DNA from 3 places in the Thermodesulfitimonas autotrophica genome. Region 3 is predicted to be linked to each of the others. Evidence: riboswitches for the same ligand, from Rfam matches in the RefSeq annotation. Region 3 holds a riboswitch; each other region holds the start of a gene.
What was found. A riboswitch is a leader RNA that binds a small molecule or an ion and turns the genes downstream of it on or off. The one in region 3 is predicted to bind cobalamin.
Positions count from the first base shown of each region.

Region 1: another riboswitch for cobalamin. It lies ahead of EDD75_RS07985 (energy-coupling factor ABC transporter permease); the one in region 3 lies ahead of EDD75_RS00715 (S-layer homology domain-containing protein).
Region 2: another riboswitch for cobalamin. It lies ahead of cobT (nicotinate-nucleotide--dimethylbenzimidazole phosphoribosyltransferase); the one in region 3 lies ahead of EDD75_RS00715 (S-layer homology domain-containing protein).

Region 1 covers NZ_RKRE01000003.1:113,923-118,669, forward strand. The annotation lists gene EDD75_RS07960 (PHP domain-containing protein) at 1-382, shown strand, start outside; gene EDD75_RS07965 (translation initiation factor 2) at 433-708, shown strand; gene EDD75_RS07970 (DUF3842 family protein) at 856-1,290, shown strand; gene cbiB (adenosylcobinamide-phosphate synthase CbiB) at 1,287-2,255, shown strand; gene cobS (adenosylcobinamide-GDP ribazoletransferase) at 2,259-3,005, shown strand; cobalamin riboswitch at 3,076-3,287, shown strand; gene EDD75_RS07985 (energy-coupling factor ABC transporter permease) at 3,426-4,178, shown strand; gene EDD75_RS07990 (energy-coupling factor ABC transporter substrate-binding protein) at 4,162-4,443, shown strand; gene cbiQ (cobalt ECF transporter T component CbiQ) at 4,440-4,747, shown strand, end outside.
Region 2 covers NZ_RKRE01000003.1:250,630-255,376, forward strand. The annotation lists gene trxB (thioredoxin-disulfide reductase) at 1-683, opposite strand, end outside; gene EDD75_RS08710 (carbon-nitrogen hydrolase family protein) at 652-1,515, opposite strand; gene EDD75_RS08715 (ferredoxin domain-containing protein) at 1,700-2,197, shown strand; cobalamin riboswitch at 2,279-2,490, shown strand; gene cobT (nicotinate-nucleotide--dimethylbenzimidazole phosphoribosyltransferase) at 2,639-3,703, shown strand; gene fbp (fructose-1,6-bisphosphate aldolase/phosphatase) at 3,798-4,747, opposite strand, start outside.
Region 3 covers NZ_RKRE01000001.1:138,247-142,993, reverse strand. The annotation lists gene treY (malto-oligosyltrehalose synthase) at 1-580, shown strand, start outside; gene EDD75_RS00720 (glycosyltransferase) at 601-1,887, opposite strand; cobalamin riboswitch at 2,079-2,265, shown strand; gene EDD75_RS00715 (S-layer homology domain-containing protein) at 2,430-3,989, shown strand; gene EDD75_RS00710 (S-layer homology domain-containing protein) at 4,007-4,747, shown strand, end outside.

The sequences.
Region 1 (4,747 bases), on a different contig from region 3:
AGAAGAGGCTTTTGCCCGGTGGCTTGGCCGGGGCTGTCCTGCCTACGTGCCGCGGGCGCGGCTCCGGGCGGTCGATGCGGTCCAGCTGATCAGGGATGCTAACGGTGCGGCCGTGCTCGCCCATCCAGGGGTAAGTGGGGGTGCGGACCTGCTGGAAGAATTGGTGCCTGCCGGGCTTTGCGGGATTGAGGCGGTTTACCCAGAACACGCTCCAGAACAGGAAGAGTACTTCCGGGGACTGGCGGCGCGGTACGGCTTGATTGTAACCGGCGGTTCGGACTATCACGGGCCGGACCGCCGGTATCCTTTAGGGACGGCGGTGGTTGGGTATAGCGCGGTGGAAAGGCTTTACCGGGCAGCCAGGAACACGTCTAAATTTTGACAGTTTGGCATAATACTATTCCTGGAACTGGGCCGAAGGAGAGGGAGGGTTTGCTCTTGTTCCAGGAGGAGGAAATCAGCAGGCTCAAGGTGCGGTTGCGGGAGACGGAGGAGAAATTAGCGCAGGTGCGGCTGAGCAGGAGGGTGCTGCTTCACCTTCTCGAAAAGGTTGAGGCCGAGCGGAACCTTTTCCTGAAGCGGCTGGAAAAAGAAAACCGGCGCCTGCAGCGGGCGAACGCGCGTTATGCCCGGTCGCTTTTAAAGAAAAACCAGCAGATCATCGAACTCGAATCCAGGTTGCGTTCCAGCGAAAGCCAAAATTCGTAACCGCTACAAAATTTATTCACAAAGTTATACACAACCTGGGAATTATTTCTAACAAATTAAAATGCTGACAGCTGATCAGGCTTCGCCGGAGGCCTTTTCTTCTGCTGTCTCCCTGTGTTATAATTGGTCCCTGAAAGGGGACAGGGTATGCGAATTGCAGTCATCGACGGTCAGGGAGGCGGCATCGGCAAACACATCACCGAAAAACTGCGGCGGGAACTCCCGGAAGACGTGGAAATCCTGGCCCTCGGCACGAACGCCCTGGCAACGTCGGTGATGCTGAAAGCGGGGGCAAACGAGGGGGCAAGTGGCGAGAACGCCATCGTCTGGAATATGCCGCGCGTTGATTTGGTTGTCGGCCCCCTTGGTATCTTGGTGCCGAACAGTATGCTCGGCGAAGTGACGCCGCGGATAGCCGAAGCGGTGGCCTCCTGTGCGGCGCCGAAAATTCTTCTTCCTTTAATCCGCGGGCAAATTGAGCTGGTTGGTTACCGGGGCGAACCCCTACCCCATTTAATCAACGAGTTGGTTAACCGGGTGAAAGAGCTTTTCTTTCCGGGGTTTACGGCGGAGTCTGGATGAAAACGGCAGTTGTTGTGGTAGCCGCGTTTATAGTAGACCTCCTGATTGCTGATCCTTACTGGTTACCCCACCCGGTGCGCTTTTTCGGCCGGGTTATCGTTTTTTTAGAAAAAGTTATCCGCCGTTTTGCCCGGCGGCCATTTGCTTTGCGGCTTGGAGGCGTTTTTCTCGCGCTCCTGCTGCCGGTAGGGGTTTTCTGGGCTGTAAAGTTGGGACTGGCGGTTCTCGCGCGGTGGCATCAAGTTTTGGGGCTGACGGCCGAGGTGTACATAGTCGCCACGACCTTGGCACTTAAGGGGTTAGCGGCAGCGGCGGGGGCGGTGCGGCGCCCCCTTGTAGCGGGTAATCTTCCGGTAGCCCGCGAGCGGGTGGCGGCGATTGTGGGACGGGATACGGCGGCGCTGGACGTGCAGGGCGTGGTGCGGGCGGCGGTAGAGAGCGTCGCGGAAAATACGGTGGACGCGGTGGTGGCGCCGCTTTTTTACGCTTTTATCGGTGGGGCGCCACTGGCACTTGCCTACCGGGCCGTGAACACGCTCGATTCGATGGTGGGATACCGCAACGAAAGGTACCACTACCTAGGCTGGGCGGCGGCCAGGCTCGACGATCTAGCGAATTTTCTTCCGGCGCGGCTGGCCGGAGGGCTCTTCATTCTTGCCGCGGTTTTACTACGGGGAGATTGGCGGCGGGTTTGGCGGACGATCCGGCGTGACGGACAGAAGCACCCGAGCCCGAACAGCGGTATTTCTGAGGCCGCAGTGGCGGGTTTCTTAGGGGTACGCCTCGGTGGTCCGGCGACCTATCAGGGCGTCCCAAGCTTTCGCCCGTATCTTGGCGATCCGCTCGGGGAGCTCCACCCCGAGCATATTGCGGCTGCTGTGCGGCTCCTTTACGTAGTGGCAGGGATGGCGCTGCTTGTAGGGGTGAGTCTGCGCGCTTTGGTTGCCTTTGGGGTTGGTTGGTAAACAATGAGGTTTTTGGTCGGGCTGGCTTTATCCTTCCTGCTGGCGGTGCAGAACCTGACCCGCCTGCCGGTGGGTAATGTCCCCTTTGAACCCGCGGTTTTGGGCCGGGGAGCAGCATTCTTTCCGGTAGTCGGCTTCCTGCTCGGCGGTTTGTCTGTGGGCGTTTACTACCTGGCGGGGCTTATCTTCCCGCCGCTGGTGGTAGCGGCTCTTTTAGTCGCGCTGGGGCTGCTCTTGACCGGTGGGATGCACGTCGACGGTTTTATCGATACGGTTGACGGTCTAGGCGGGCGGGACGCTGCCCGGAGGCTGGCGATCATGCGGGATAGTCGGGTCGGCGCTTTTGGCGTGATGGGCGGGATTACGCTACTGTTGCTCCGCTTTTCCCTGTTGGCGTCTTTAGACGGTGCTTGGCACCTCCTTTTACTGGCGCCGGTGGTGAGCCGGTGGGGGATGGTCTGGGCGATCCTTCTTTTCCCCTACGCACGGCCGCAAGGCCAGGGGCGGATCTATAAGGATTACACTACGTGGCGGGAAACGGTGGCCGCGACGGTTTTTGCTCTCGGGATCGCCTTCCTTATTAGGGGATGGGCGGGCTTATGCCTCGCGCTGGCCGCTTTAATGCTCGTACTCTTTATGGGAGCCTTCTTCAAGCAACATCTGGGCGGGCTGACGGGCGACACTTACGGGGCGGTTAACGAGGTGTTAGAAGTGTTCGTTTTGGCGGTAGGGTTGGCCGTTCGCTGCTGAAATCTGACCATTCTCCACCTGGTTCTTGAACTCGATGCGGCTGAGGCTTTATAATAACTCCCAAACTGAATAGGGCTTGAACCGCCGGGGTGCCCTACCCGGCACGCAGACTTGCTGCGTGCTGGGCGGGGAGAATAGGGAAGCAGGTGCAAATCCTGCGCGGCCCCGCCACTGTAACCGGGAGCCACCTCTAAGATTAGCCACTGGGTTCTTATGGACTCGGGAAGGTTAGAGGTGGCGAGGAACGGAAGCCAGGAGACCTGCCCCAAGCGGTGTTCCGACGTCCTTCGCGGGAAGGGGGTCGCGAAATGGTGTTTTTATGCCGTTTTGACCCCGGTTAGGCGTGAAGCGACCGGGGTTTTTAGTTTTTATTAAGGTCGGTATAAGGTTGAACGTCTTTTTCGAGGAGGGTGATCAGGGTTGAAACGCGATCCTTATAAGTTATGGGCATGTCTGGCGCTGGTGGCCCTTGCCGTGCCGCCGCCGGCCTACGCGATGCACATTATGGAGGGTTTTTTGCCGCTGAAGTGGTGTCTCTTCTGGTACGCGTTAGCGTTCCCGTTTTTTGTGTGGGGGCTGGTGGCGATCCGGCAGCGGGTGGCGGGTGAACCGCGGCTAAAGATGTTGCTCGGGCTGGCGGGTGCCTTCACGTTTGTTCTCTCGGCGCTCAAATTGCCTTCGGTGACGGGAAGCTGCTCCCACCCGACCGGCGTGGGCCTGGGAGCGGTGCTCTTCGGGCCGGCGCCGATGACGGTTTTGGGGGCGATCGTGTTGCTCTTTCAGGCGCTTTTGCTGGCGCACGGGGGCCTGAGCACCTTAGGCGCCAACACCTTCTCGATGGCGGTGGTGGGGCCCTTCGTAGCCTACGGCGTCTACCGGCTGCTTGCTCCTTTGCGGCTTTCCTGGGCGGTTTTCGCCGCCGCCGCGCTGGGCGATCTTTTGACTTACGTGACGACTTCCCTGCAGTTGGCGCTGGCTTTCCCGCAGGATGGCATCTGGGGGCCCTTCCTGAAGTTTATGGGAATCTTTGCGGTAACCCAGGTGCCGCTGGCGGTGAGCGAGGGGCTCCTCACGGTCGTGGTCTTCAACCTGCTGGCGCGGCATGGCCGGAGTGAGCTTGCGATGCTTGGTATTTTGCCGGAGGGAGGGAAGGCGAGTGTCGCTGGGAACTAAGAATCTCGTTTTGCTGCTTTTAGTGGTGGCGCTGACCGTTTTCCCGCTTTATGTGCAGCGAGGAGCGGAGTTTGGCGGCGCGGATGACCAGGCCGAGAAGGTGGTAAGCGAGATCAAGCCGGACTACAAGCCCTGGTGCAAACCGCTTTGGGAACCGCCGAGCGGCGAGATTGAGAGCCTCCTCTTCGCGGTGCAGGCGGCGGCGGGCAGCGGCTTTGTCTTTTACTACCTCGGCTACCTGAAGGGGCGCAGGAGCAGGGAATGATGCTCGCCTTTGACTTTTGGGCCCACCATAACCGCCTGCGCGCGGTCCACCCGGCGCTGAAGCTCGCCTTTGCGGCGGTGGCGCTAGGGCTCGTACTCACGGGGGGACCGGCGGTGGCGCTTGCCACCATCCTTGCGGCGGTGGTGCTGGTTTTAGCCGCGGGCGTGCCGTTCTGCCTTTTGCTCCGCTTGTTGCTTTTACCCTTTGGCTTTTTGCTTCCTGGTGTGCTGGCGCTAGTGGTGACCGTGGGGGAGGCAGTGACGTGGGGTGTCCAGGTGGCGGCCTGGCGCGTCGGCGTTACTGA
Region 2 (4,747 bases), on a different contig from region 3:
CGCGTTGTTCCCTCTTTCAGGTTCTTCACCAGGACGCCGGTGACCGCTTCGTCCCCGCGGATTTCTTCCACCACGCTGTTCCAGAGAACCGGGATCGCTTCGCGTTTCACCGCTTCCTTTAGGTGGTGCTCCGCGCGGAACTCGTCCCGCCGGTGGATGAGCGTCACTTCGCAACCCAGGCTTTTCAGGTAGAGCGCGTCGGTTAAAGCGGCGTTCCCGCCGCCGACCACGACGACCGCCTTATTTCTGAAGAAAAAGCCGTCGCAGACGGCGCAGTAGCTCACGCCGCGCCCGGAAAAGGCTGCCTCCCCGGGAACGCCGAGCTGCCGCGGGCCGGCGCCGGTAGCGAAGAGGAGGGCCCGGGCCGTGTAACGGTCACGGTCGGTGACGACCGTGATAATCTCGCCCGTGTTGATCGCCTTAACTTCTTCGCCTTCCTTAATGGGGACGTAGTTGCGGGCATGGGCGGCTAACTTTTCCGCTAATTCCCAGCCGGCGATTTTGGGGAAGCCCGGGTAGTTTTCCACTGCCGGGATCGCGAGAACCTGCCCCCCGGCCGCCCCTTTGTCGATGATCACCGCTTTAAGTCCGCTCCGCGCGGCGTAGATGCCGGCGGCAAGCCCCGCCGGGCCCGCACCGATAATGAGCAGGTCAAACGCCGTTTCCTTTTCCGTTCCGGTCACCTGAACATCCCTCCGCAGCACTTTTTTCTGCCGCAAGCGGCAGCTTTTGCCGGATATTTTTGAGGTATTCGCGGTCGATTTCCGCCGTGAGGATGGTTTCCTCCGGCCCGGCGCGGGCGATAACTTCTGCCCAGGGGCTCACCACCATCGAGTGACCGAAGGCCACGTAAGGGGCAGCCGGGTTGCGGGCTGGCGCTGCCCCCACCGTATAGATCTGGTTATCCACCGCGCGGGCCCGGAGTAAGAGCTCCCAGTGGGCCGGGCCGGTAATCATGTTGAAAGCTCCGGGGATCACAATAACCTCTGCCCCGCGGCGGGCCATCTCCCGGAAAAAGGCGGGGAAGCGGATGTCGAAGCAGATCGCCACCCCGATGGTTCCGAGGGCGGTGGAAAAAACCGTTGGCCCGCTTCCGGCGCTTAAGGTGGCGGATTCCCGGAAGGAAAAGCCGCCGGGAAGGTCGACGTCGAAGAGGTGGACTTTGCGGTGGCGGGCGATGAGCTTCCCTTCGGGATCGAAGACAAAGGAGGCGTTGTAAAGCCTGTCACCCTCTCGCTCGGGGATGCTGCCGCCGACGAGGTAGAGCCGCTCCTCCCGTGCCGCCTGGCTGAGCATTTGTAGGGCTTCACCGCCGGGGTAGCTTTCCGCGTAACGGGGAAAGAGTTCGGCGGCGTAGGGGCAGACGAACATTTCCGGCAGAGCCACAAGTTCTGCTCCCCGCCGGGCGGCGCGGTGGACGAGTTCCCTGGCCCGCGCAAGGTTTTCCCGCTTATCATGACGCACGTCGAGCTGACAGACCGCCACGCGGAACCGCGACGGGGGTTTTGCGGCCATCCTTCCCGCTCCCTGCATTTTCGTATGAGAGGTTAATTCGCGCCTTCCTTTTTATTTCCTGCCGGCAGGTGGATTATACCCTGCTTGCTGGCCCTTGACAAACGGGTCGCTACCGGCTAATCTTTTGGAAAAAATGGCGAGGGAGAAGCGCGTGGAAGAGATTGTGGCGCAGGTGGCCGGCTTCATGACGCTGGCGGCAAAAACGGCGCCGAAGTCGCTCGGGCAGGATTACCTGGTCACCCATACCCTCACCGGTGAAGCGGTAGGCCGCCTGGCCGACGCGATGGTGGCCTACGGGCGCGAGACCGGGAAGAAGGATTTCGACCGGGACGGGGAGAGTGTCCGCCGTGCCGCCGCCGTTTTCCTCATCGGGCTAAAGGAGGCGAAACCCTTGGGGCTTAACTGCGGTGCCTGCGGCTTTACGCGCTGCGAGGATGCGGCGCCGCACGCGGGCCCGGAGTTCCGGGGGCCGCAGTGCTTCTGGCGGGCGATGGACATGGGCATTGCGCTCGGTTCGGCCGTGAAAACCGCGGCGCTTTTCAACGTCGATAACCGGGTGATGTACCGCGCTGGCGTGGTGGCGCGGCGTCTCGGGCTCATCGACGCCGACGTTGTACTCGGGGTGCCGCTCGCGGCCACCGGGAAGAATATCTTTTTCGACCGGGTGCCGCAGAAAGAGTAAGGGAGACCGCTCTGCGTGTCGGGCCGGAACGAGCGGCTGGGCCCGCACGACGGAAAGCGGTCAGTGACAACCATCACCTTAAATAAAGTTTCCACAGCAGGTGCCCCGCCCAGCACGCAGACTTGGTGGGTGCTGGTGGGGGAGAATAGGGAAGTCCGGTGCAAGTCCGGCGCGGTCCCGCCACTGTAACGGGGAGCCAGACCGCAAGAGAGGCCACTGGTTAAAAGCCGGGAAGGCAGCGGTTCAGGGTGATGATCCGAAGCCAGGAGACCTGCCTGCTGTGCGCTCAGCTCCGGCGTGGCACCGGGGTCCGGCCTTGGATGATGGCAAAGTCCACGGCAGCGTGGGCTTTTGTTTTTTAGTTCTCCCCGGCCGCAGGCGCGGCTTAAGCGTGGGCGTGTTGCGGTCGTCAGCGCTAAATTTTAAGCGGAGGTGGTTTGCGTGCTTCTTTCCCAGACTATCGCGGCCATCGGGGAACTTAACCGGGAAGCGATGGCGCAGGCGCAGGCGCGGGTGGACAGCCTGCTTAAACCCCCGGGGAGCCTGGGGCGGTTGGAGGAGTTGGCGGTGCAGCTCGCCGGGATTACCGGGCGCCCCGCCCCGGAGATCAGAGCGAAGAGCGTGATCGTGATGGCGGGCGACCACGGCGTCGTCGCGGAGGGGGTGAGTGGGGCGCCGCAGGAGATCACCTATCAGATCCTGCCGCGCTTCCTTGACGGCACCGGCGGCATCGGGGTTCTGGGCCGCCACGTAGGTGCAAAGGTGGTGGTCGTGGATATCGGTGTAGCGCGAGAGGTTACGTGGCCGGGGGTTTTGGTGCGGAAGGTCCGGCCCGGTACGGGAAACATCGCGCGCGGGCCGGCGATGACGCGGGAAGAGGCGGTGCGCGCGGTGGAAACCGGCATCGAAATCGCGCAGGAAGAGATTGCGCAGGGCGCCGACCTTCTTGCGACGGGCGACATGGGCATCGGCAACACCACACCCTCGAGCGCCATTCTCTGCGCGCTGGCGGGAATTCCGGTGGCGGAGGCGGTAGGCAGAGGAACGATGGTGAACGACGCGGTGCTGGCCCGCAAGCGGGCAGTGGTGGCGGAAGCCCTGCGGGTGAACCGCCCGGACCCGGCAGACCCGCTTGACGTGCTGGCAAAAGTCGGGGGGCTGGAAATCGCGGGCTTAGCGGGAGTAATCCTCGGCGCTGCGGCCCGGCGGGTTCCCGTGCTGCTGGACGGTTTTATCACCGGCGCGGCCGCGCTGGTTGCGGCTGGTCTCTGCCCGCGGGCGAAAGACTTTATGATCGCCTCCCACCTTTCTGAAGAGCGGGCGCACCGCCATATGCTCGCGGCGCTGGGGCTCAAACCTTTACTTGACATGAACCTGCGGCTCGGCGAAGGCACGGGGGCGGCGCTGGCGATGCCGGTGGTCGAGGCGGCGGCGAAGATCCTGAGAGAGATGGCGACCTTCGGCGAGGCCGGGGTGAGTGACATGGAGCGGGATAAGCTTTTGTAACGTTGCCCGCCCTTCCGAAAGCAAAAGCAGCGGCCCTGTTGTGGGGGCCGCTGCTCCTCTTTTTCTAGATAATAGCTTTCTAGATAGCTGCGAGTTAGCTTTCTGCCTTTTGCTTTTCCTGTTCGGCCTTGGCCTTTTGGGCTTTAAGCATCCGGAGGTCAATGAACCGGTCTTTGAGCTTCTTCATCACCATCGGCATCGTGGTGTACTCCATTTCGTCAAGATGGAGCCGGTGTGGTTCGAAGGGACCGAGGTGGCGCATGTAATCGGCGATCAGGTTGCAGAGGTTGCGCGCCCGGTCGAAGGCCGGGTCGTCGAAGAGGTCCTGCGGTCCGACGAGCCGCCCGTTGGCTAACTGGAAGCCGAGCGCCACCACCCGCGGCGGGCCGTCAAAGCGCGTGGGCGTCGCTTGCCGGAGACCTACCGGCATCAGCGGGCCGCTGTGCGACCCCCGCATCCAGCCCGAAACCAGGTGCGGGTGGGCGAAGGGCTCTAAAACCTCGCCTAGCGCCGGGTAGCCGCTCTGGCACCGGACGATACAGACCGGGTCATCCTTACCCACGTAGCGCCCCGCCATAAGGTTGAGCCGCTGCGTGCTGGAAACGGCCGCGATCTGCCCGGTATCCTTGTGGAAAATCCGTTTGATCGCGTAGCGGCCGGGCGCACCGATGAAGACCAGCATATCGTAGATGTCTTCGGGGGCGTGGAACATGATCTTTTTGTCTTCGATAAGGTCGCGCACCTCAAAAACAAAGCCGTTGTGCATTTTGGGGTCGATTACCAGGCCGATGGTATTGAACGGGTCGGCGAACATCTTGTAAAGGGGATAGTTCCACGCGCCGGGCTCCGTCTTGTCCGCCATGAAGATAACAATCGGCTCGCTTTCGCGCTCCTCGACTTCCATTTCGGCCACGCCCGGCCCTAGGCCCTTGATATTACCCGAGAAAGCGTCAGCCAGGAGGTCCTGCCCGGCGCCGTAGAGCTTGAGCTTTTTCGCCACCTCCGTGCAGGCAACAAAGGTATCCCAGGCGAGCTGGTGGATCT
Region 3 (4,747 bases):
CGACCCCGACAACCGGCGCCCGGTAGATTTTGCCCGGCACAGCGCTCTCTTGCAGGGCTTGCAAAAGGACGAAAAAAGCCGCAGCAAGTTAAGCTTGGTGCAGGAGTTGCTGGCTTCCTGGAAAGACGGGCGCATCAAGCTTTACACTATCTACAAAGCCCTCCACTTCCGCCGGGACCACTTAGAACTTTTTTCCGGTGGCGCCTATCTCCCGCTCACCGTCGCCGGCTTACGGCGGGAGCACGTTTGCGCCTTTATCCGCCAAAAAGGGAACCAGTGGGTCGTAGTAGCGGTGCCGCGCTTGCTAGTGCGGCTTCAGCAACAGTCCCGCACCGGCCTGAGAAATCCCGAAGCACCAGCACTGCCCGCACGGCAACCACCGCTGGGAGCAGCAACCTGGAATGACGACCGCCTCCTTCTCCCGGAAAGCGCCCCGGAAGAATGGTATAACATTTTCACCGGGGAGAGCTTGCGGTACGTTCCCTCGCCCCACTGCGGCTCCACCCCTGAAGGGGGACACACTCTCTACCTGGCGGATGTTTTTCGTTCTTTTCCGGTAGCCCTTTTAACGGCAGATTAAAAACTTGCGCCGCGCAAAACTCACCGCAGCAGGTTCTTCACGAGCATCAGCTCGTCCCAAAGGCCCCTGGTAATAAGGAAGCGTTCCCGCACCGTCTCGCGGGCGCGCCGCCCCATAACCTGCGCCTGCACCGGGTGTTCAAGCAGATAGAGGATGCGCGCCGCCATCTCGCGGATACCCGCTTCGCCCGGAGCGACGAGGAAACCGTTGTAGCCGTCGGCGATCTGGGCGGGGATACCGCCAACATTAGTGGCCACAACCGGTTTCTCTTTCCACATCCCCTCCGTAACCGTAAGGCCAAAGCCTTCCTTTGTCGAAGGTTGCAGAATCACCGTAGCGGCCCGCTGGAGCGCATTGATCTCCCGGTGGCTATCCGGGGGCAGGTTGAGCAAGCAAACATCCGGCACCTTTTTAACCTCTTCCGCCAGCGCCGCGAAAATCCGTTCGTTTTCCGGGTCGTCGCTCGCTGTCCCGCCGACGAAGAGGAGCTGACACTCCTTCTGCCGCCGGACCTCTTTAAAGGCCTCCAAAGCGTACCAGTGCCCCTTGAAAAGATCAAACCGCGAAACGAGCAAGATGAGCGGCTTTTGAGTAGGATCGGCGAGGCCGTACTTATCCAAAACCTGCCGGATTTCTGTCTCACTCAGCTCCCGGTTTTTCTCGGAAAGGGGATCGATGTACGGCAGGATGATGAAGGACTGAACCTGCCAATTGGGGATGTAAGACATCGCGGAGAAAATTGCCGCGTCGTAAAGCTCCACCAGGGGCTTTAGAAAATCAACCATCAAACAACCCTCTTTGTCAATCTGGATGTGGCACCGCCAGAGCCATTTCTGCCGCCGCCGCACCTCCGGAGGCACAAAAGCGATCAGCCCCGCCGGCTGGGGATCATGAATCAGAACTACATCTGCCCGCTCGTCAAGCAACCGGTAATTGGCCCGGTTAGTCTCCCAGTACGCCTTAACCCCCAGGATATCGATCGTTCCCGGCCGGCCCTGCAAGAAATTATGCAATTGCTTGGTAAAATTGAAAAACGCCAGGTCACCGGTGATAACTTCCCAGCTCACGTCAAGACCCAGCGCGCGCTCCAGCGGGATGAGGGAACGGAGCATCTCCGCCACCCCACCGCCGAGCCGCGTGGAGTTGACCTGCTGGAAGCGCACCCCGCGCAGCTCCTCCCCGAGCCGCAGCAGGTCCGCAATTATTTCCTCCCCGGCAAAGGCCGCATAGGCCTCAAGAGTCTCTGTTGTTGCCGAAAGAAAATCGCTTGCTTCTTTCTCCACCGGGAGTTCCTTAGGAAGGGCCATAATTTCGGTTTGTCCACCTCTTAATAAAGCAAATTCTCCTGGGGATAACCGGCCGGAATTCCCCACCTACATTAATATAATCGAGTGTTACTCTCTTTTCTACAGGAAAATTCTCTATCCCAGCCCGGCCAGCGCCCACAGATTTCAGCGATGGACAGCCCCCAAACGGTATGGTAATATTATGGCCAAAAAAGGCAACCGCCGGAACGGGTCCTTTACCGGACGGTAAAGGTTAAAAGGGAAGCCGGTGCAAATCCGGCGCGGTCCCGCCACTGTGAGGGGGAGCCGCCGCACAAAAGGCCACTGGGCTTGAACCCGGGAAGGCGTGCGGCGGCGGTGAGCCCGAGCCAGGAGACCTGCCCGTTTCGCCAGACCAACCCAACCTACGCGGATAGGGAGGTGGTTTCTTTGTCTCCGGCAGCATCCTGCCTTAGCCCCAATGTTCCTTTCGGGTGATGCACTCTATTTCCTTTAAACTCTCGCAGTTAAAGGTGGTATGGAACGTGAGAAACGGCCCGTGGAAGGGGTATTGCGCTGCCTTTTTGGCGGTTACCTGTCTTTTTACGCTCCTGATCGGGTTAGCGCCCGGGGCAAACGGCGCCGAAGCACTCCCTTCGCTCCCCACCGCCCAGGCGGTGCGCTTTCTCGCCAACGAGTACCGGCAAAACGGCTTCCGGAATGCCGACGCCGGCGTAGGGGCCTACGCTTTTTACATTTTGAAGCAAGCCGGCGTGGACGTGAGCGGCTGGCGGCATAACGGCGTGACACTCACGGCAGCGGTGCTGAACGGCATCGAGCAGGATCTGGCGCGGGCGCAGGCGGCACGGGCGAAGACCCTCGCCCAGGACCTGGCAGCGGCCTGGGCGCTGGGGCGGGAAGACTTGGTGGACCGGCTCCTGCAGGCGATCAAAGAGAGGCAGACCGGCCAGGGCTTCGGGGAGAGCGGCCCGCTGAGCATTTATAGCAACATGCCCGCTTGCGAGATCCTGGCGCGGACCGGGCTGATCGCCCAAGTGGATGCCGGGGCGGCAAAACGCTACATTTTAGAAAGCCAGTACCGTGAACCGGACGCGCCGCCCTGCGGAAGCTGGGGTTCCGCTGACGGTGCAGGGTTCTACGCCGACTTTATGGCGACGGCGGAAGCGGTGCGGGCGCTCCACTATTTGGACTCCGGCAAGAACGACGCCACGGTACAGGCAGCGATTTACCACGGCATAGAATGGCTGCGGCGGCAGCAAAAGCCCGACGGGAGCTTCGTCGCCGGGATGGACGACCCGGTGATCGACACCTGCGAAGCGATCGTGACGCTCAAGACGCTCGGTATTGATCCCGCGAGCTGGCGGAGCAGCGCCGGGAAGAGCCCGGTTGATTACCTGACGGAAAAGGCGCTGAACCCCGACGGCAGCCTGGGCACCTCAGGTAACGCGATGGACGCCACCTGGGTACTCTGGGCCTCGCTGGCGCTGCAAAGCGCGGCCGCGCCGCCGGCCGGGACGCAGGGCGGCACCCAAACGCCGGGCCCTCAATCCTTTAACGATTTGCGGGGCCACTGGGCCGCGGCGGCCATCGGCCGCCTGGCCGCCGCAGGCATCGTTGCGGGCTACCCCGACGGAACCTTCCGGCCGGCGGCACCGGTGACCCGCTGCCAGGTAGCCGCCATGCTGGTGCGCTTGTGGCAACCGGCACCGGCTACGGTTGCCGATTTAGAGCGCCTGCGGACTAAATTCCGGGGCGCCGCCCAGATCCCCGCCTGGGCGCAGGAAGCGGTAGCGGTGGTCTTGCGGGAAGGACTAATGGCGGGTTACCCCTGCTCCGGCAGTTTCTGCTTCGCCGGAGCAAGACCGGTAAGCCGCGGGGAGATGGCCGTCTTAGCGGCACGGCTGTGCGCGAAGAAAGGCGGCGCGCTCAACCCGCAGCCGCTCACCTTCACCGATGCGGCGGCGATCCCGGCCTGGGCGCGGGAGGCGGTCGGGGCGGCCTGCGGCGCGGGTCTGATTTCCGGCTACCCCGACGGGAGCTTCCGGTTCACTAAGTCCGTTACCAGGGCGGAGGCAGCCGTTCTTTTAAGCCGCCTAGCGGCATTATTAGGAGATAAAACGTGAAATTTGGAGGGATAGCGATGCCTATAAAGCGAAAAGCGGGGCGGAAGCTCTGCCTTTTGTTAACCCTTTTGCTGTTGGTGAACCTGCTGCTGCCCTGCGGCGGCGTCCAGGCAAGCGCGGCGACCGCACCGGCCGACAGCGCGGTGCAGTTCCTTTACAACGACTACCAGCAAAACGGGTTCAAGAATAGCGAATACAGCGTGGGCGCCCACGCCTTTTCCGTCCTAAAGCAGGCCGGGGTGGACGTGAGCGGCTGGGTCTATAACGGAACCAGCCTGCCGGACGCGGTCTACAACGCCGTTTACAGTGACCTCCAGGCGCCCGGGAACCTCTCGGCTAAGCTTTTAGCGCAGGATCTGGCGGCCGCGCAGGCGTTAGGGCGCGCGGATTGGGCGGACCAGTTGGCCGGCGTGTTAAAAGACCGGCAGAGCGTTAACAGCGTCTACGGCTTTGATCTGGGAGAGTGGAGTATCTTCAGTAATATGCCTGCCTTCGACCTTTTAGGCCTGGCGGGCAAGATCGGGGTCGTGGACGCGGCCTACGCGGAAAGCTACATCTTAGGGACGCAGAACACCACGGCGGAAAGCGTCGTTTACGGCGCCTACAGTTGGGGCTGCACGTGGAGTGGCACTTACTACCCCGATTTTATGACCACGGCCGAAGCGGTAAGGGCGCTCCACTTCCTGGACCCCGCCGGAAGCGATTCCTCAGTCCAGACCGCGATCTCCAACGGCCTGACGTGGCTGCGCCAGCAGCAA